DNA from 4 places in the Photobacterium kasasachensis genome. Region 2 is predicted to be linked to each of the others. Evidence: riboswitches for the same ligand, from Rfam matches in the RefSeq annotation. Region 2 holds a riboswitch; each other region holds the start of a gene.
What was found. A riboswitch is a leader RNA that binds a small molecule or an ion and turns the genes downstream of it on or off. The one in region 2 is predicted to bind thiamine pyrophosphate.

Region 1: it holds a riboswitch for thiamine pyrophosphate, as region 2 does, so the genes downstream of both, thiM (hydroxyethylthiazole kinase) here and thiC (phosphomethylpyrimidine synthase ThiC) in region 2, are expected to answer to the same signal.
Region 3: it holds a riboswitch for thiamine pyrophosphate, as region 2 does, so the genes downstream of both, thiB (thiamine ABC transporter substrate binding subunit) here and thiC (phosphomethylpyrimidine synthase ThiC) in region 2, are expected to answer to the same signal.
Region 4: it holds a riboswitch for thiamine pyrophosphate, as region 2 does, so the genes downstream of both, thiD (bifunctional hydroxymethylpyrimidine kinase/phosphomethylpyrimidine kinase) here and thiC (phosphomethylpyrimidine synthase ThiC) in region 2, are expected to answer to the same signal.

Annotation. Positions count from the first base shown of each region.
Region 1 is NZ_JAKJSH010000013.1:121,605-126,533, forward strand. It holds gene L4D19_RS18605 (NupC/NupG family nucleoside CNT transporter) at 1-1,080, shown strand, start outside; gene hxpB (hexitol phosphatase HxpB) at 1,207-1,866, opposite strand; gene thiM (hydroxyethylthiazole kinase) at 1,879-2,697, opposite strand; TPP riboswitch at 2,771-2,870, opposite strand; gene L4D19_RS18620 (Mut7-C RNAse domain-containing protein) at 2,891-3,691, opposite strand; gene L4D19_RS18625 (hypothetical protein) at 3,756-4,103, opposite strand; gene L4D19_RS18630 (MFS transporter) at 4,307-4,929, shown strand, end outside.
Region 2 is NZ_JAKJSH010000022.1:100,382-105,310, reverse strand. It holds gene L4D19_RS24850 (hypothetical protein) at 172-297, shown strand; tRNA gene L4D19_RS24845 (tRNA-Trp) at 491-567, shown strand; fluoride riboswitch at 722-785, shown strand; gene L4D19_RS24840 (voltage-gated chloride channel family protein) at 871-2,241, shown strand; TPP riboswitch at 2,345-2,442, shown strand; gene thiC (phosphomethylpyrimidine synthase ThiC) at 2,581-4,503, shown strand; gene L4D19_RS24830 (thiamine phosphate synthase) at 4,503-4,929, shown strand, end outside.
Region 3 is NZ_JAKJSH010000015.1:46,142-51,070, forward strand. It holds gene thiP (thiamine/thiamine pyrophosphate ABC transporter permease ThiP) at 1-1,173, opposite strand, end outside; gene thiB (thiamine ABC transporter substrate binding subunit) at 1,220-2,182, opposite strand; TPP riboswitch at 2,323-2,426, opposite strand; gene L4D19_RS20265 (DUF547 domain-containing protein) at 2,519-3,301, opposite strand; gene leuD (3-isopropylmalate dehydratase small subunit) at 3,453-4,055, opposite strand; gene leuC (3-isopropylmalate dehydratase large subunit) at 4,071-4,929, opposite strand, start outside.
Region 4 is NZ_JAKJSH010000005.1:510,181-515,109, reverse strand. It holds gene L4D19_RS06665 (S1 family serine peptidase) at 1-232, opposite strand, end outside; gene L4D19_RS06660 (hypothetical protein) at 461-955, opposite strand; gene L4D19_RS06655 (PhnA domain-containing protein) at 1,256-1,828, shown strand; gene L4D19_RS06650 (VOC family protein) at 1,917-2,285, opposite strand; TPP riboswitch at 2,500-2,597, shown strand; gene thiD (bifunctional hydroxymethylpyrimidine kinase/phosphomethylpyrimidine kinase) at 2,666-3,493, shown strand; gene L4D19_RS06640 (ABC transporter ATP-binding protein) at 3,505-4,278, shown strand; partial or broken gene L4D19_RS06635 (ABC transporter permease) at 4,358-4,929, shown strand, end outside.

The DNA of each region.
Region 1 (4,929 bases), on a different contig from region 2:
GGTGTAAACGCCGTACTGGGTTTTTCCAAGGACGGTATCGACTTTTTATTTGGCGGTTTGGCTGACAATAAAATGTTTGAAGTCTTTGGTGGCGTCGGTTTTATTTTCGCGATTAGAGTATTGCCCGTTATTGTCTTCTTCTCAGCATTAGTTGCAGTTCTCTACTACCTCGGAGTCATGCAGATCTTTATCCGCGTACTGGGTGGTGGATTACAGCGCGTATTAGGTACAAGTAAATTTGAATCCATGTCTGCAACGGCAAATATCTTTGTCGGCCAAACAGAAGCCCCTCTTGTTATCGCTCCTTTTATCAAAAACCTGACTCGCTCTGAACTCTTTGCCGTTATGTGTGGTGGCCTGGCTTCTATTGCTGGCACGGTATTGGGTGGTTTTGCCGCCATGGGCGTTAACATGGAATATCTCATTGCCGCCTCTTTCATGGCTGCACCTGGCGGGCTTTTGTTTGCGAAGATACTGCTTCCAGAAACCGAAGACATGAAAGCATTAGAGTCATCTCGGCATGATAAAGGCAAAGGTTCACTTACCGTCAAAAAGCCAAGCAATGTTATTGATGCAGCAGCAGAAGGCGCATCTAACGGGGTCGCCCTCGCAATCAATGTTGGCGGCATGCTACTGGCTTTTATCGCATTAATTGCCCTGCTAAACGGGATTCTTGGCCTGTTTGGAGGAATGGTTGGCTTGCCTTCATTGTCTTTAGAGATGATCTTAGGATACCTCTTTTCTCCGTTGGCCATGATCATCGGTATTCCTTTCGATGAAGCCATGACAGCGGCCACCTTTATAGGTCAAAAACTCGTCCTAAATGAATTCGTAGCTTACGTTAACTTTACCGACTTCTTAGCAGGCAATACGCTGTCAGATAGATCAACAGCCATTATTACGTTTGCATTATGCGGGTTTGCCAACTTCTCTGCCGCAGCCATGCTGCTTGGCGGTTTAGGTGCGATGGCCAAAGAACGTCGCTCAGAGATTTCGCAACTTTGCCTGTATGCCATTCTGGCGGGAACACTATCAAATATGATGAGTGCAACGATTGCTGGATTCTTTTTGCTGTTCTAACTCTTCCGAGCCATCAAAGTAAAACAGAAGTAAGACTCAGAATGCTGATAAATTCTGAGTCTTACGTTTACAAAGATGCTCCATGAATATCAAAACAAGGCAAAATGGCTATCTAATAATCAGAAATCATCTCAATAGTTGTATTAGATGCTCATCGTTAAAATCACTAAGGCTTCTAAGCTTCAAGTCAGCAACAGTAAATTTATCATGATGAAACTCATCAGGATGAGGCACAGCGACAGCTTTAATATTGGCACGCTTGGCCGCAACGATACCTGAATGGGAGTCTTCAAAAGCGACACAACGCCTTGCCTCTACTGCCAATTTTTTAAGGGTGGAAAGGTATACATCAGGGGCTGGCTTACCTTGCTCTACATCATCAGCAGAGGAAATCGCATCAAAGTAATGGGCAATACCTAACTTATTTAGGATGACAGGGATCAGCTGATATGGTGAATTCGTTGATAACCCAATCTTAAAGCCTTTTTCTTTTAAAAACTCAAGAAGGCTTGTAACCCCATCTAATTCATCACCTTGTTCGCGCACGAGTACTTCAACTCTGTCAACGACAGCTGCTTCAACCTCTTCCAGACTCTTCCCTTCCCATGGGTTTCGCGAAAACCAGAACTCAGTCACTGCGCGAGTTGTCATTGTCGCTGTCTGCTCAGCCAAATTGTCTGTGACTTGCACCCCGACGGATGAAAAAACCTGCCTCTCAGCTTCCTTCCACAAAGGTTCTGACTCGATCAGCAACCCATCCATATCGAAGATAACTGCATATGTCATGATTTGCTCTCTTTACGATAGTTTCAGGCGTTGAATAAGCGTTTCTTCATCCAACTGATACAAGGCATCCAACAGGTTTAGCTGTAAGCTTCCGGGCCCTTTCGACTGTTCTGCGGCAATTTCACCGGCTACACCTAAAATCGCCGTAGCCGCCAACCCAGTATCTTCACCAACAGCGGCAAAAGCCCCTACGATGGCTGACAAAGTACACCCCATTCCCGTTACATAGGGCATCATTGCGTGTCCATTGCGCAACTGGGTTTGCCCTTTTGAGGTCACAACAAAATCTGTAGAACCCGATATGACAACACTACACTGATAAGCTTCCACTAAGTGTTGAGCGGCGCCAACAGCAGCCTCGCTCTCATCAAGCGCATCAACACCTTTGCTTTGGCCTCTTTCTCCAGCTAAAGCAATAATTTCAGAGGCATTACCACGAATAATCAACTTATTGGCTAGTTGCGCAATTTGACGTGAAGCTTCTGTTCGCAACTTACTCGCGCCACACCCTACCGGATCAAGTACGACACATTTACCACTGATATTTGCCTGTTCTACAGCAAACAGCATGCGAGGTTTCCACTGGCTATCTAAGGTGCCAATGTTAATCACCAAAGCACCTGAAAAAGACATCATTTCTGACATTTCTTCACGTGAGTGTGCCATGATTGGAGACGCGCCAATAGCAAGCAAGGCATTGGCACTATTATTCATCACGACATAGTTTGTGATATTCACCACTAATGGCTTTTTCTGCCTAACTGCATCCAAGGCAGTAACAATAGGTTGGATACGGGTTTCTGTATTTTCAATTGCGGTAGGATTTGGCATTCAAGCTCCTAAAACCGGTGCACAGGAACTTGATCTAGCCAAAAATCTAAGACGAGTGAAGATCACACCTCTCATGACAAGACATATAGTTCCCTACGCCAGTGTTAACTGAATCAGGTTCAACGGGTCTCGCGTGATGCGATCTCAGCCTTCCGGCCCCCCGACTATGTGCCGGATAATAACACAAAAAGCTTCAATTGATAGAGTTATTCACAGTGAGTTCATTGAGCCAACTGACTATTCGTTTATAGTGAGTTCCCTTCCAATATATTTTCTTGCATCCCTGGCATTCAAAGAATTCCGCAAATAGCTCCAATGCATTTTCTGGAACACGTCCATTTAGTTGGATCTTGTCAATGCATTCAAACTCACCATTGCAATAAGAACAGCGGGTAAACGGCTTCAAACTATTTTCCAGTTGAAGACGTTGGAGCACTTCTCTTACTTGCCTATCAGCATTATCACTTCTCACCCAATAACCATGAGTAACAGCACTATATTTGAATATGCCTTTATCTCGAGTAAGAATAATGCGTTTTTCATGAAGAGAAATATCAACGATCTCACTATCTTCAAATTTATTGTTATATAAAGTATCAAAGCCCAGCAGCCGTAATTTGAGTGCCAGTTTTCCCAAATTAACGTCAACAATAAACTTAGTATCCCGCAGCGGTTTAGGACGAAGGTGGGTTAAAGGCTGAATATCTAACAATTCAAACACCGGATAGACAGATATTCTCTCACCACCTGTTAACTTGTAGTCAAAGGAAACTGAAACACCATCGACCAATATCAAGTCAATTTCCGTATGCGGTACCCCTATCGCCTCTATGGCATCTTTAACCGATGGCTTACCCGTATAAGTATGTGAAAACAATACCTTGTGTCGCTGTTTTGGCAAGAAGTCATTGAGCTCTTCGTAGAAACGAAAGTAAGACGTTCGAGATATTGGTGCGTGCTGGTCATCCATAGAATAGAACACAATTGCAGTCATTCAGACTATTCAATCGTAGGCTAGCCTAAGACGTTGGGCAAGAAAGCTTCGATGGCGGAAAAAACTAAAACAAATAGACGACAAGACAGCCTGCAAGAGACGGCAACCCTGATATAAACATCTTCAAACCAAAATGATAGTTTTCCCTGTACTGCTTATGCTTGTCTGCTTTAGCATCATAACCAGACACCATAGACTGAGTTTTATTTTCAGCCCTATCGAGATCATAATTTTTGCTTGCCTTGCCACCATCCCACGCTAAGCCAGCCACTCCCCACAACACTATGCAGATATAAAACAAGTAATCCGTCGGATGATTTATAGAAAACTGAGCGATAGATTGACTTAATAACCAAACACTCAATGTCGCCATAATATTAGCAACCACCACAAACCTAATCAGCCTTAGCATTGGCATTCAACTCCATTGAATTTTATAGAACCCTTATAACACCCATAACTTACGTGAATCAATCATATCCAAAATCTTTATCTTCCTCATAAAAGTGGACTAGTTTTCCATTCAGGAAAATACAGTTGTCCCACAGGCAAATCGCTATTCGGCACTCGCCACACTAGGATATCGATACCTTGATAACGCGGTAGAAAAAACCCATGAAAAAAATTTTGTTTTGTTGCTTCTCTCTGGTGCTGATGTATCCATTAGGGATTGATCTTTATTTAGTCGGTCTGCCGCAAATTGCGACCAGCTTACAAGCTACTGAAGCAGATCTTCATGCCGCCTTCTCCATCTACCTTATTGGAATGGCATCGACCATGATCTTTGGCGGACTGCTTGCGGACAAATGTGGCCGAAAACCAGTCGCTATCTTGAGCGCTATCATTTTTACCTTAGCCTCCTGGTGGACAATGCAGGCAACAAACCCACTTCAGTTCTTCATCGGACGTTTTGGTCAGGGAATAGGCTCGGGGTTTGCCTACGTGGTTGCCTTTGCCATTCTTCGTGATGTTCTGGATGATGACAAACGCGCTAAAGTGCTGTCTATGATAAATGGCATTACTTGCATTATCCCGGTGCTTGCGCCAGTTATCGGCCACCTTATTCTGCTTGTTTCCCCCTGGCCGATTTTGTTTATGGTGATGATGATTACTGCTGTCCTTATTGGCCTGGCATGCTGCTTCGCCCTTACAGAAACCCGCTCGGTCAGCCACCATGAATCAGATTCTGTACCATGGCAAAAGTTCCGGTCTCGCTTTTTCCTGAGCCGACTGTTTAT
Region 2 (4,929 bases):
CTACATTTCTACATAGTTGCTTTTGGTCTATTCATATTATGACTCGGTCTATTAATTGTTAACTGATTGTTTTGTTTGTTTTTCTTGTTATCATTTTGTACCTATAACGTATCAATAACAGGCTCTGAATAAAGGCCGAAAACTACAAAGTAAAGTCAATGAGGTTCAACTATGTCTGAGTTCGAAATGTTGGTAATGACAGCACTTGCCTGTCTGGGAATGGGAATGCTGGTTGTCGGTCCTGCAGTTGTGGCGTTCGCAGTCTATAAGAAGAAAAAGGCACAAGCGGCATTGTAGTCTGTGGATGAGTACCTTGAGAAAAATCAGAGATTGAACGCTAAATGAATGATTTGATTGTTATCCGTGCATTTGGATGTAAATTTTCATTATTCTTGAATTAACTCTGGTAATTCTCTGCTAGCTGTATAAAATACTCATCACTTCCTAAGGAATGAGTTAACTTCTGGGAAGTCGCTGAAAACAGCACTACAGGGGTGTAGCTCCAATTGGCAGAGCAGCGGATTCCAAATCCGCGTGTTGGGAGTTCGAATCTCTCCACCCCTGCCACATATAAAAGCCTCGACAGAAATGTCGGGGCTTTGCTGTATCTGGACGATGTGAAAGTTGTTCAAGGTCAACCCAAATGGGTAAACATGCATTTTACGCTTGTTGCATCTGGGAATTACCGATAGCATACGACAGTTGTTACTGACAGCCATTGTTAGTAACGGGTGATGGAGTTCCACCTTTAACCGCTCGACTGAGATAATGACTCCTGCTGTAGTAGGATAGATCCGTCTATGGTGGGGCCCGGTCATTTGCCATAGCATCTATCCTTGAACATATTCCCGAATGAGATAGAAACTTGGTATGGCACACCCATTAAGCGCTAATCCTAAAATTTTTGTCCAGATCTTGAGATGGACACTCCTTATTATTCCTGTTGCTGTCATTGTCGGCTCTCTAAATGCCTTTTTTCTGTGGATCCTTAATCTCGCCACTGAAACACGCATTGATAATGCGTGGTTGATTTACTTGTTGCCGCTTGCAGGTGTTGTCATTGTCTATTGCTACCGTAATCTTGGTAAGAACTCCGAAGGTGGCAACAACCTGATCATGGATGAGATCCATGAGCCTGGCGCTGGTATCCCTACACGCATGGGGCCGCTGGTTTTAATCACGACAGTGATCACCCATTTGTTCGGCGGCTCAGCGGGGCGTGAAGGAACCGCAGTGCAGATCGGTGGGGCGACAACACATTGGCTAGCCCGAGTCTTCAAGCTCAACGAAGCTGATACGCGTCTGATATTAATTGCCGGTGTGGCTGCCGGCTTTGGCGCGGTGTTTGGGACGCCGCTGACAGGGGCGATATTTGCCCTTGAGGTACTGGCGATAGGACGTCTGCGCTACGATGCCATCATTCCTGCTTTGTTTGCCGCTATTCTTGCAGATGTTGTATGCAGCGCGTGGGGGGCTCACCATACGCATTACCGGATAGACTTTCTTGAGACCATTACGTTGTTCGAGCATGCCATCAAAGTCGATATCGTGATGATAGCGAAGATTGTGCTGGCAGCCGTTGCTTTTGGTTTGGCTGGGTACCTGTTTGGTGAGCTGACTCATGTGTTTAAAGATATTTTCAAAGCGACGCTGAAGAACCCTTATCTTATTGTTGTCGTTGGTGGCTTGATAGTCATTGGTGCGGTGCAGTTGATCGGTAACTATGATTATATCGGCCTCGGTGTTTATTCGAGCCGGGAAGGGGGAGTCAGTATCCTCAGTGCATTTACCGAAGGCGGCGCGGAATGGTACAGCTGGTTGCTAAAGCTACTGCTGACGGCGATTACTCTGGCTGCAGGCTATAAAGGTGGCGAGGTAACTCCGCTGTTCTTTGTCGGGGCGACACTCGGCAATACCATGGCCTGGCTGTTGGGTGCCCCTGTCGATCTGTTTGCTGCGTTAGGGTTCCTGGCGGTGTTTGCCGCGGCCACCAATACACCACTGGCGTGTACCATTATGGGGATTGAGCTGTTTGGTGCCGAGCATATGCTGTATTTTGCTATTGCTTGTTATACCGCCTATTACTTTAGCGGTCATACTGGTATCTATTCTTCCCAAAGAGTGGCAGTGCCTAAGCTTTTCGATCTGGATGGAGCGCCGACAATCACCCATAAGTTAGGAGAGCTGAGAGATACGCATTCGTCCTTGCTTAAGACGGTGGTGAAAAAGTACACCAAATAATTATCGGGCCGCATCACAGTGCGGCCCGAGTTGTTTTTACATTCGTTAAACATTTTCTGTCGATTGCACTTGCTGCTGATAGCCTGCTTACCTATACTCTTCACTCAACTTGTCGGAGTGCCAACTGGCTGAGACCGCATTGCGGGATCCGTAGAACCTGATCGGGCTAATACCTGCGAAGGGAACAAGAGAAAAATCTTCTGTTTAGCTGCACCTTTATGATCCATAAAACTGTAGCTGCGGTACCAGATGACGCTGCACACCCTACGTGTACGCCTCTTGTTTAAGCACCAATCCGTCAAGCAACTTCCCCCTATATGGAATATAAAGGAAATTGCTATGTCGAGTCGCAAACAAGCGAGACTGGAAGCTAAACAATTTATTGATTCACTGACTGCCCAACCTTACCCCAACTCCCAGAAAGTCTATGTGCAAGGGAGCCGTTCTGATCTCCAGGTGCCAATGCGCGAGATATCGCTGTCGGATAGTTTGGTCGGCGGTACAAAACAAGAGCCTGTCTTCGAGCCGAATGAGCCGGTGCGTGTTTATGACACCTCGGGCTATTACACCGATCCGGCGCAGGCGATTGATATCTATGCCGGGCTACCGAAAGTACGCGAAAACTGGATTGCCGAGCGTGCCGACACCGAGTTACTCGATGAGCTTAGCTCCGCTTATTCCAAAGAGCGTCTGGCCGATGAAACACTGGATGAACTGCGTTTTGCCGAGGCGAACCGTATACGCCGTGCCAAGGCTGGCAAATGCGTGACCCAATTGCACTATGCTCGCCAGGGGATCATTACGCCGGAAATGGAGTTTATCGCAATCCGAGAAAACATGGGCAGGGCCAAGTATCGTGACGAAGTCCTGAACCAGCAGCACCCGGGGCTCAGCTTTGGGGCCAACCTGCCGGAAGAAATCACGCCGGAATTTGTTCGCCGAGAAGTGGCAGAAGGCCGCGCCATTATTCCCGCCAACATCAACCATCCTGAAACCGAGCCGATGATCATTGGCCGTAACTTTCTGGTAAAGGTGAATGCCAATATTGGTAATTCCGCCGTAAGCTCCTCCATCGAGGAAGAAGTGGAGAAACTGGTATGGTCGACCCGCTGGGGTGGCGATACAGTGATGGATCTGTCTACCGGTCGTAACATCCATGAAACCCGTGAGTGGATCATCCGCAATAGCCCGGTACCGATCGGTACGGTTCCTATGTATCAGGCATTGGAAAAGGTGAACGGGATAGCCGAGAACCTGAACTGGGAGGTCTTCCGCGACACGCTGCTGGAGCAGGCTGAGCAAGGGGTCGATTACTTTACGATCCATGCCGGAGTCTTGCTGCGTTATGTCCCGATGACAGCCAAGCGAGTCACGGGGATTGTCTCCCGTGGTGGTTCTATCATGGCCAAGTGGTGTCTGGCCCACCATCAGGAAAGCTTCCTGTATGAGCATTTTCGCGAAATCTGCGAAATCTGCGCCCAGTACGACATTGCCCTGTCGTTGGGTGACGGCTTGCGTCCGGGATCTGTTGCCGATGCCAATGACGAAGCTCAGTTTAATGAATTACGCACCCTCGGTGAGCTGACCAAGATTGCCTGGGAATACGATGTGCAGGTGATGATTGAAGGCCCGGGCCATGTGCCGATGCACATGATCAAAGAAAATATGGAAGAGCAGCTCAAGCATTGCCATGAAGCGCCTTTTTATACCCTTGGCCCGCTAACTACCGATATTGCTCCTGGCTATGACCACATCACCTCGGGGATTGGTGCGGCGATGATTGGCTGGTACGGTTGTGCCATGCTTTGTTATGTCACACCGAAGGAACATTTGGGATTACCTAATAAAGACGATGTAAAAGTGGGTCTGATCACGTACAAGCTATGTGCTCATGCGGCAGACTTGGCAAAAGGTCATCCGGGGGCCCAAGTTCGTGATAATGCATTGTCTAAAGCGCGCTTTGAATTTCGCTGGGAAGATCAATTTAACCTAGGTTTAGACCCGGATACGGCGCGCGCCTATCATGATGAAACTCTACCTCAGGAGTCCGGAAAAGTGGCTCACTTCTGTTCAATGTGTGGACCCAAATTCTGTTCGATGAAGATCTCGCAGGAAGTGCGGGATTATGCCAGCGATCTGGAAAAGAACGAGGAGCTGGCCATCAAGTTGCTTGAAGATCCTCTCGAAGGTATGCAGCAGAAAGCCGATGAATTCCGGGCTCGAGGTAGTGAGTTATATCACCCTGTTCAAGAGGATAGTTAATGAGCTCTTTATGTTTACCCGATAGTTTAACGCCACTGCTGATGCATGTGGAACCTTTGCTTGCCGCGGCTGATAAATACCAGCTGGGCGAGCAGGTTAGTGTGGAGTGGAGCGAGTCGGAGACTGTCGATATTCAAATCGAAGAGCGTCAGTTCAGCCTGGTGTTTAATCAGGCTGAGGCTGATATTGCCGGTTATAAGGTGCTGGATCAGTGGATTGCACCTTATCCGGAACTTTGCGAGATACAGCAGCAAGTGGCTGCTGACCCGTCTTTGGTGATTTGCGGTTTGCCGACCGAAAAGGGCTGTGTCGATATCTGGCACCACAATGGCGAGGCGAGAGCCGTCTATTGCCACCACGCCGGTGCCAGTGAACCACAGCGTGCCATGTTGCTGGCAGCACTGGCGCTGGATTATCCGCTGGAAG
Region 3 (4,929 bases), on a different contig from region 2:
CCAAAAGGCGGCAGCGAACGCATCGGTGTACTGGCGCAGAAGCAGGAAGATACCGGTACTGAGAACCAGTCCCGGGGTGATCAGGATGATGGTGCCGAGCAGTTCAATGCCGTCTGCCGGTAAACTTTTCTTCTGCAGGCGCCAGTGACGGCTGGCCATGAGAATGGTGATACCGCTAACAAGCGCAGCAAGACATGACAGCGAGGCGATTTTCAGCGAATTCAGGATTGCCTGCCACAGTGCCGGTTCTGTCAGCAAGCTGGGGAGCTGGCGATTAAGCCCGGCTCCGATCACCGCCATCAGCGGCGGGAGTACCAGCAATAATGCCAAACCGATCCATACTCCGTCCCAGGTTTTCGACTTCCAGTTGTCAAACTGGTTAAGAGGACGTTGGGTCGTCGAGCCGCTAAGGGTAGGCAGAGGCTTGGCAAAGCGCTGGGTAAACAGCACCAGGCTGCTGCAGATCAACATTTGCCACAGGGCCAGAATAGCGCCGCCGGCCAAGTCAAAGTCATAGCGAAGCGCCTGATAGATAGCCAGCTCGATAGTCGTCGCTTTCGGGCCGCCGCCCAGCGACATGATCACCGCGAAACTGGTAAAGCACAGCATAAAAATCAGGCCGATGACATGAGGCAGTTGCTGACGGATCCGCGGCCAGGCGATAAAGCGGAACTTGCTCCAGCCTTTTATTCCCAGATGCGTTGCTAGCTGGTGCTGCTCGAATGGGATCCCCTCCAGGCTTTGCAGGATCAGGCGGGTCGCAAGCGGGTAGTTGAGAAAAACATGGGCCAGCAAGATGCCGTTCAGGCCGTAGATTGAAAAGGGCAGTGAATGCCCGTAGGCACTGAGCCACCCGGCCAGCAGGCCGCTTTTACCATAAATGGTCAGCAGGCCGAAAACTGCCACCAGTACCGGCAATACCAGCGTCATAGCAAACAGGCGCAGTAACAGTCCCCGGCCGGGAAACTGGCGCCGTGACAGGGCGTAGGCGGTCGGAATGGCCGGTATGATGCTCAGTAGCGTCGATAGCAGAGCCTGATAGAAGCTGAAGGCGGAGACATGGCGCAGGTAAGGGTCCCGCCAGATCTGCAGTGGATTCAGCTCATTGGCCTGGCCGATCAGGGCCAGAATGGCGCTCATCACCAGCGCGGCAATAAGCCCGGCAGAGATCATGCCGGGCAAAGTTTGGGTAACGCGTGTATTCAAAGGAGAGCGGCCATTATTGGGTCAGGGCGTGTTGCCATTCTCGGATCCATCCGCGACGCTCGGCAGCCACTTCCTCGGCACCGAATTCCAGTGACTTGGTAGGTAGAGTCAGCTGTTCAAATCCTTCAGGTAGCGTCTGCTTGGTGACCGGATACATCCAGTTGCCTGTCGGGATCACTGACTGGAACTCTGGTGTCAGGATAAAGGCCATAAATTGATCGGCCAGCTTCTGGTTTGGGCTGTTTTTCAGCTTGGCGGCGACTTCAACCTGCATGTAGTGGCCTTCGCTGAAGTCAGCGGCTTTGTACTGGTTCTTGCTTTCGGCAATGATGTGGTAGGCCGGTGAGGTCGTATAGGACAAGACGAGATCGGACTCACCTTTGAGGAACATGTTATAGGCTTCCGACCAGCCTTTGGTAACAGTGACAGTTTTCTTCGCCAGTTGCTGCCATGCCTCAGTTGCTTTGTCACCGTAGACAGACTTCATCCAGAGCATCAGGCCCTGGCCTGGTGTCGACGTGCGCGGGTCTTGGTAGATCACACTCAGATCGTCGCGTTCTATGAGCTCTTTCAGGCTTTTCGGCGGCGTTGCCAGCTTTTCGGAATCGTAAACAAAAGCAAAGTAGCCGTAGTCATACGGCACGAATGTATCGTCGTCCCAGCCGTTAGGCAGGGTGACATTGCGGGTATCGACGCTGTGCGTTGCCAGCAGGCCGGTTTTCTTGGCCTCGCTGATCAGGTTATTGTCCAGGCCCAGCAGGATGTCTGCCTTGGCGTTGCTGCCTTCAAGGCGCAGGCGGTTGAGGATAGAAACGCCGTCGTCCAGCGCCACAAACTCAAGATTACAGTTGCACTCGGCCTCGAAGGCTTTTTCAATCGCCGGGCCCGGTCCCCAGTCAGAAGCAAAAGAGCTGTAAGTATAGACGGTTAGGGTGTCTTTGGCTTCTGTAGCGGCCCATGCTGAGCCTGCTGCCATCGACAGAGTTAGAATTGGAAGTAGTTTTTTCACTATGCGCTCCTGATGCCCTTGCATCCTGCAAGAGGGAAATAAATCGAATGAGCGGCACAGGGTTGAGAAAGGCATGCAGCGTCGTGCTGCAACGTTGACAGTAATGGTGGTCAGATTATCTCAATTCCTACGCCAGCATGACCTGGTTCAGGTTCAGTGGGTCCCGCAAAAAGCAATCTCAGTCTGGTATCAGACTCCCCAATGAGAACGATAGCTATTGTAATGCGCTCTGCAGTCCGTTGCCAGCGCAATACTCCGTTGTGTCGTTTGGCCCTGTATTTTGAGTGAGCGGGCTTTGTTGAGTTAGCGAGCTTCGTTGAGTGCCCAGTCGTAGTCATAGCTGACTTTGTTGAGCTGGACCGGTTGACCCTGGCGGTAGCGGTTAAGGTGTTTCTGCAGGCTGCTCGTGCTGCCAAAATCCACGCTATACCAGTCATAAATTGAGGACAAACGGACGTTGTCGCCGCTTACCCGAACCCCTTTGGCACTGTTGATAAAGCGACTGGCACTCTGCTCAAGCAGCTTTTCGCTGTTGCTGGCGGTAAAGGCCGTCGGCTGGAGATCGGGGCAACCCAGGCTGGCACAGTTGACGACATAGTGAATGCGGGGATCATTCCAAATCGGGCGCAGGATCCGGTGTTCGATATCATTGAGCGATAGGTTATTGCCATTAATGGTGACGAGCTTTTCATCCCAGGGTCCGAAGCTGAACAGGCCGCCTAGCTTGGTTATGGATTTCAGTGGGTAGTTGTCGAGGATCAACTGAACGGTCAGAGCATTGTAGAGGTTTACCCAGTAGGCGAACTGTTCGTCTTTGCTATAGCGGCGCGGATCGGTCGCGGTTAGCTTGCGGATATAGCGATCCAAATCATACTTGTCGTTGCTGGACACGGCGCGGTAGCGGAACAGCGTCTGTTTGGGCTCCGCGACCAGATAACTATCCAGTGTTTGTTGCCAGAGGGAGTGGTCGATCGTCGCGGTATTGGTTTCATTGCTTTGTTGCCAGTAAGGCCAGAGATCGGCTCTGGGGGCGGCACAGCCGGTTGCGGAAACCAACAACAAGAAAAGGGTGAATATAGTACGCATGCTAAGTCCTTGCGATCACTGAGTTGGAAGTCACTAGATGATATGACCTGTATCGTCCTGTTTTCTTGCAGCAATTATCCGCAATTCATTTAGCAGGAATAAAAATGCCCCGGCAGCTGAGGGCCGGGGCATCAGTGAGACGCTATGCTAGTTAAGCCAGAAAAGCCGGGATCTTGCTTTCATACTCGGCGATCTTGTCCTCATGCTGGAGGGTCAGGCCGATGTTGTCCAGGCCGTTCAACAGGCAGTGGCGACGAAATTCATCGATTTCAAAGCTGTATTGTTTGCCGTTGGCGGTGACTTGCATCGTTTCCAGATCGACCGTGATTTGTGCCCCTTCGGTATTCTCGACAAACTGGAACAGCTCGTCGACTTGCTGCTCGCTCAGGCGCACAGGCACCATCTGGTTATTGATGGAGTTGCCATAGAAGATATCGGCAAAGCTCGGGGCGATCATCACCCTGATGCCGTAGTCGGCCAGTGCCCACGGTGCGTGCTCGCGCGAAGAGCCGCAGCCGAAGTTTTCGCGGGCCAGCAGGATGCTGGCACCCTGATAGCAAGGTGCGTTCATCACGAAATCCGGGTTTGGCTTCTCGCCGGCATCGTCGAGAAAACGCCAGTCGTGAAACAGATGCTTGCCAAAGCCTGTCCGGGTTACTTTCTGGAGAAACTGCTTGGGAATGATCGCGTCAGTGTCGACGTTCGCCGCATCCAAAGGAACCACCAAACCTGTATGTTGTTTAAAACCTGCCATTTTTTGTTCCTTCTGTTAAGCGGTTGCGGTTTCTGAGTCCAGTTCACGGATATCAACGAAGTGGCCGGCACAGGCGGCGGCTGCAGCCATCGCCGGGCTAACCAGATGGGTACGACCATCGCGTCCCTGGCGGCCCTCGAAGTTACGGTTACTGGTTGATGCACAGCGCTCTTTCGGACCCAGGCGGTCGTTGTTCATCGCCAGGCACATTGAGCAGCCCGGCAGGCGCCATTCAAAGCCGGCTTCAATGAAGATCTTGTCCAGTCCTTCGAGTTCGGCTTGTGCCTTGACCTGCTCTGAGCCCGGAACAACCAGTGCCTGGATATTCGGGGCTACCTGGCGTCCCTTGGCTATGGCCGCTGCGGCGCGCATATCTTCAATACGAGAGTTGGTGCACGATCCGATGAAGACTTTGTCGATACTGAAATCGGCCAGTGTTTTGCCCGCTTCCAGTCCCATATAGGCCAAGGCTTTCTCTGCCGAGGCTTTCTCGACCGGATCGCTGAAATCATCCGGTGAAGGGATTGGTTCGTCAACGGCAATCACCTGGCCCGGGTTGGTGCCCCAGGTGACCTGTGGCCTGATGTCTTTGGCATCTAAGGTAACAACAGCATCAAAGACGGCGTCGTCGTCGCTTTTCAGTGTCTTCCAGTACTCGACTGCAGCCTCGTAGTTTTCGCCGGCAGGGGAGAACTTACGATCCTTGATGTAGTCGAACGTGGTCTGATCCGGAGCGATTAGGCCGGCCTTGGCACCCAGTTCAATCGCCATGTTACAGACGGTCATTCGTCCTTCCATCGACAGATCCGTAATCGCTTCGCCGCAGAACTCGACCACATAGCCGGTACCGCCGGCTGCGGTGGTTTTGCCGATG
Region 4 (4,929 bases), on a different contig from region 2:
GTCTGACAACACAATGTGCGGCAGTAAGCACCCAGCGTTGGTTAACGACGGTTCCGCCGCAAGTATGGCTTAGCTGATTTGAACTTAGACGAATCGAGGCCATCCAGCTATAGTCTTGACTAGGCTTAACGGGCGAGCCTCCGACTACATAACCAGTAACATCTGAAGCGATTGCCTGGCCAATATATAACAGGCATAAGCCTACTGAGGCGAGTAAGTGCCTAACTGTCATTACGTTCAATCCCTGGCAAATAAAAGCAGTAATTTACCAATGGATATAAAAGTGAATATGAGGAAAAAGATGTTATGCGAGGATATTCGAATTAATTTACCCCGTAACATAAGCAAGCAACATTTATCAGTTAATCTGATCCAATTTTATTTATTGTTTACTCGTCTAACTCGAATATAACTAACTGGGCTTGACGTACAAACCCAGTTTTAAAACGCTGCTTACAAATTACAGCGCTTGCAGTGAAGCACAGCTTACTTCGTTATAAGCAATATCCACGTACAGCCCACCAACTTCAGCGGCTAATTTAGGATAAAATCCATTGCTTGACGCTGTTTTGACTTTATCAAGATCAATCGTATAAACCGCCAAACCGAGCATATTAATCTCACTCGGCAGGCAGCTGCTTGAATTTCCGCTCTGGAAGCAAACCTGATCAGTGATATCAATTCTACCGCAAGTCTCTCCCTCAACCGCGATTCCCAGATTTTCAAGTGTAGACTTTGAAGCAACTGGCAGACCGTCTGGCGACGTATTCCCCTGGCTTGCGCTTGTAATTACAGCAATGTCGTAGTAACCAGGATCCAATGTTCCTAGCTTACTGGCTACCTGCGCGCCCGTAACCGTAAACACTTTAGTATTCCCTTGCGCTAAATCTTTGACATCATCTTCATCACAGCCTGCCAAAGCAAGTATAGATAGTAAAAAAACAGCCTTCTTCATCACTCGTCCCTACATCGTCTTATAATATTAATTTAAGGCAATAATGATTTTATCCTTATCTCTACATTATTACAGCCTTTCAACAACAATGAGCAAATAAATGATAGCTTAAGGCGGTTATTTCTCTTCAAACAGGCTGCTCGATAACGGACAAAAAACGACCAGCGCCAATAAAGATGTTCACTTACCATACAATTCACTATCAGCTTAGGCTTATTTGTGTGACCTAAAGCAGGATTTCTTTCCTTATCGAAAAATGCTGGCATAATAATGCCACAACAAATCTACGGACAAATCCCTATGACTATTGAAAACATCGTTAAGCAGCGTGCTGACGCAAAATGTGAACTTTGTTCATCTGAAGATAACTTGAGCGTGTATGAAGTACCTGCTTCTCCGGACACAACTGCTGGTAGCTGTGTAATGGTCTGTGGTACTTGCCGAGGTCAAATTGAAGATGCTGATACAATGGATCAGAATCACTGGCGCTGCCTGAACGATAGCATGTGGAGCCAGGTACCTGCCGTTCAGGTTATGGCTTACCGTATGCTGAAACGTCTTTCGGCTGAAACGTGGGCACAAGATCTTCTTGATATGCTTTACCTAGAAGAAGACACAATTGAGTGGGCTGAAAAAGGGATCGCGCTAGAAGCACTAGACTCTATTCAAACTCTGGATGTTAATGGCACTCCGCTTCAGGCTGGTGACAACGTCACTATCATCAAAGACCTGCCTGTCAAAGGGTCTAGCCTGGTTGTTAAGCAAGGCACCGCTGTTCGTGGCATTCGCCTAACAGACAACCCTCTGCACATCACAGGCAAAGCAGCCGGTACCAACATGGTAATCATCGCCGCGTACTGTAAAAAAATGTAATTTACGTTCGCAGTAACGATGAATCACCAAAGGCGCTAGATAGCGCCTTTGGTGTTTATGAGGCTACCTAAATCATAGATTGGCCATATTATTTATCGGACCATATCGCAAGCTCGTTGCCACTTGGCTCGGTAAAATGAAAACGACGCCCACCCGGAAATGAAAAGATAGGCCTAACAATAACCCCGCCCGCCTTTTCGACACTTTGCAGCGAAGTCTCAAGATCCTGACTGTAAAGTACAACCAAAGCACCGCCACTGGCTGTGGTCGAACACAATGTCGACTGAAAAAAACCGCCATCTAACCCTTGATTGGAAAATGCGGAATAGTCTTCACCATAATCAACAAACTCCCAACCAAATGCCTGAGTAAAAAAAGCCTTTGTCGCAGAAAGATCCACTGCAGGGAATTCAACATAATTGATTTTTTCATGCGATTCTTTTTGGGAATTATCCATATTTCACCTCTTGAGATTGATTACCCCACCTTTATTTGTCTAAAGCTTACACAGGTTGGTGATTTTAATCTCAGGGGCAGGTCAAGTGAAAACAGTCCTGACCCAGAAATTTTCACAATCATGTTTGCTCTCTGATAAAAAACATGGTTAGAATAGCGGGAAAATTAATAACAGCATCATTTGCTGTTTAGTCAAACATATTAAACGAATTTTAGTACGTTAGTCGGGGAGCCTTTGGCTGAGACCATTTCGATGGGACCCGTTGAACCTGATCCATTTAATAATGGCGTAGGGAACTAGCAACCGTGTCTCTCTGCGCCCTTCTCTCATGTGGCCTTTCTTTGACACCTGCTACCCTGCGCTCAACTTTAGGGGTAGTTATGGCGATTCCATCAAAAACACCAATCACACTAACGATTGCCGGCTCTGATAGTGGCGGCGGTGCAGGCATCCAAGCCGACATCAAGGCTATTTCGGCGACAGGAAGTTACGCCTGTTCCGTCATCACCGCATTGACGGCACAGAACACTCAAGGTGTGTCTGGTATCCTTGCCGTCGAGCCAGAGTTTGTCGAACAACAACTAGACAGTGTCTTTACTGATCTTGATGTCAAAGCTGTAAAAGTTGGCATGCTAAGTGACACCAATATTATCCGTGTAGTTGCCGCCAAGCTCCGTCAATACCAGCCTAAATATCTCGTTGTCGATCCTGTCATGGTCGCGACCAGCGGTGACCTCCTACTGCAACAAGATGCTATTTCAAGCCTGAAATCAGAACTGTTGCCGCTAGCTGATGTTATTACCCCTAATCTACCTGAAGCAGCAGCCCTACTGGGTGTCGCTATCCCTCACAGCGAGCAGGAAATGACGAATATGATAGACGGATTACGTGAAATCGGCGCTAAATCCGTTCTTCTCAAAGGCGGTCACCTGGAACAGGACACCAACAGTACCGACCTGCTTATTCTGGCTAATGATGTGATCCGCATGAGCACACCTCGAATTCCGACTAGCAATACCCACGGAACCGGCTGCACACTGTCTTCGGCAACCGCATCGTTTCTTGCCCAGGGCATTGAGCTAACAACTGCCGTCCAATGCGCAAAATCCTATATCACAAAGGCTATCAGCCACGCTGATGAACTTGAAGTTGGCTCGGGACACGGGCCGGTGCACCACTTCTTTGCAGGTCACTACCAACCTGAATAAGAGTATTGGCTATGTGCGTATCCACAACAATCCAGCACTCTCGTGCTGTCGAAGTACGTATGCAGCATGTCTCGCTGACATACAAAGATGCTAACGATGCTCTGTTCGCGGATCTGAATCTAACCCTGCCTGCCGGTGAGTGGACATGCCTGCTGGGTAAAAGTGGCTGTGGTAAAACAACACTGCTAAGGCAACTTGCAGGATTGAACGAAGATCGAGTCAATTGGCATGGCAGCCTTGCCACATCCGATAATAAGCCTCTGGCCGAACGCATTGCCTATATGGCCCAGCAAGACCTGTTACTACCATGGCTGTCGGTAATGGATAACATCTGCCTAAGTCATCGTTTCGGTTCATCTCCCTCCCCTCGGGATCAGGATAAAGCCATCAGGCTGCTTCAGGCAGTAGGGTTGGAAACCTATGCTACAGCAATGCCAGATCAACTTTCGGGAGGAATGCGCCAGCGGGTAGCACTGGCCAGAACGCTAATGCAGGACAAACCGCTAGTGCTTATGGATGAGCCATTCTCGGCACTCGATGCCGTGACACGTCATAAATTGCAGACTCTGTCAGCCGAGCTTCTCAAAGACCGTACTGTGTTGCTGATCACTCATGATCCTCAAGAAGCACTGCGCCTCGGGCACAATATCTACATCATGACTGGCAAGCCTGCCAAACTCATTGAACTAGATGCGCCAACATCACCGCCACCAAGGCAATTCAATGCCCAAATGGCAAACCACCAGCAGACCATTATTGATCAACTGGAGCAAGATTATGGCTGATCAACCCAATACCATGACCGAGTCAGTCCAAATCCGGCATTTAATTCCGAAACAGCACCGCGGGCTATCGCAAAACCTGATGCGCATTCTGATCAGCTTTGCTGTGATTATGGGTTTATGGCAGGCCTCAGTCGTAGCATTCGACATGCCGGCCTTCATTTTGCCTGGTCCGGCAGCAGTCTTAAGCAAGTTAATCGAACGCTCTGATGTGTTATGGCACCACACAATAGTCACCAGTACCGAAGTTATATTCGGACTGTTGCTTGGTTTGTTTATGGGGCTGTTTTTTGCATTGCAAATGTTGCTTTTTGCCCCTTTACGCCGCTGGCTACTGCCAATTCTTATCACCAGTCAGGCTATTCCCGTCTTTGCGATCGCTCCGATTCTGATGCTATGGCTGGGATATGGTATTGCCTCGAAAGTTGTCATGGCCGCCCTGATTATCTTTTTCCCGGTAACAACCTGCTGTTATGACGGCCTTCGCCATACACCTTCAGGATATCTGGATCTGGCCAAAACCATGGGCGCAACGCGCTGGCAGCTCCTATGGAAAATTCGGTTACCGGCGGCTCTGCCAGCTTTGGCCTCAGGCATTCGAGTCGCAGTTGTCGTCGCTCCAATCGGCGCTGTAATTGGTGAATGGGTAGGCTC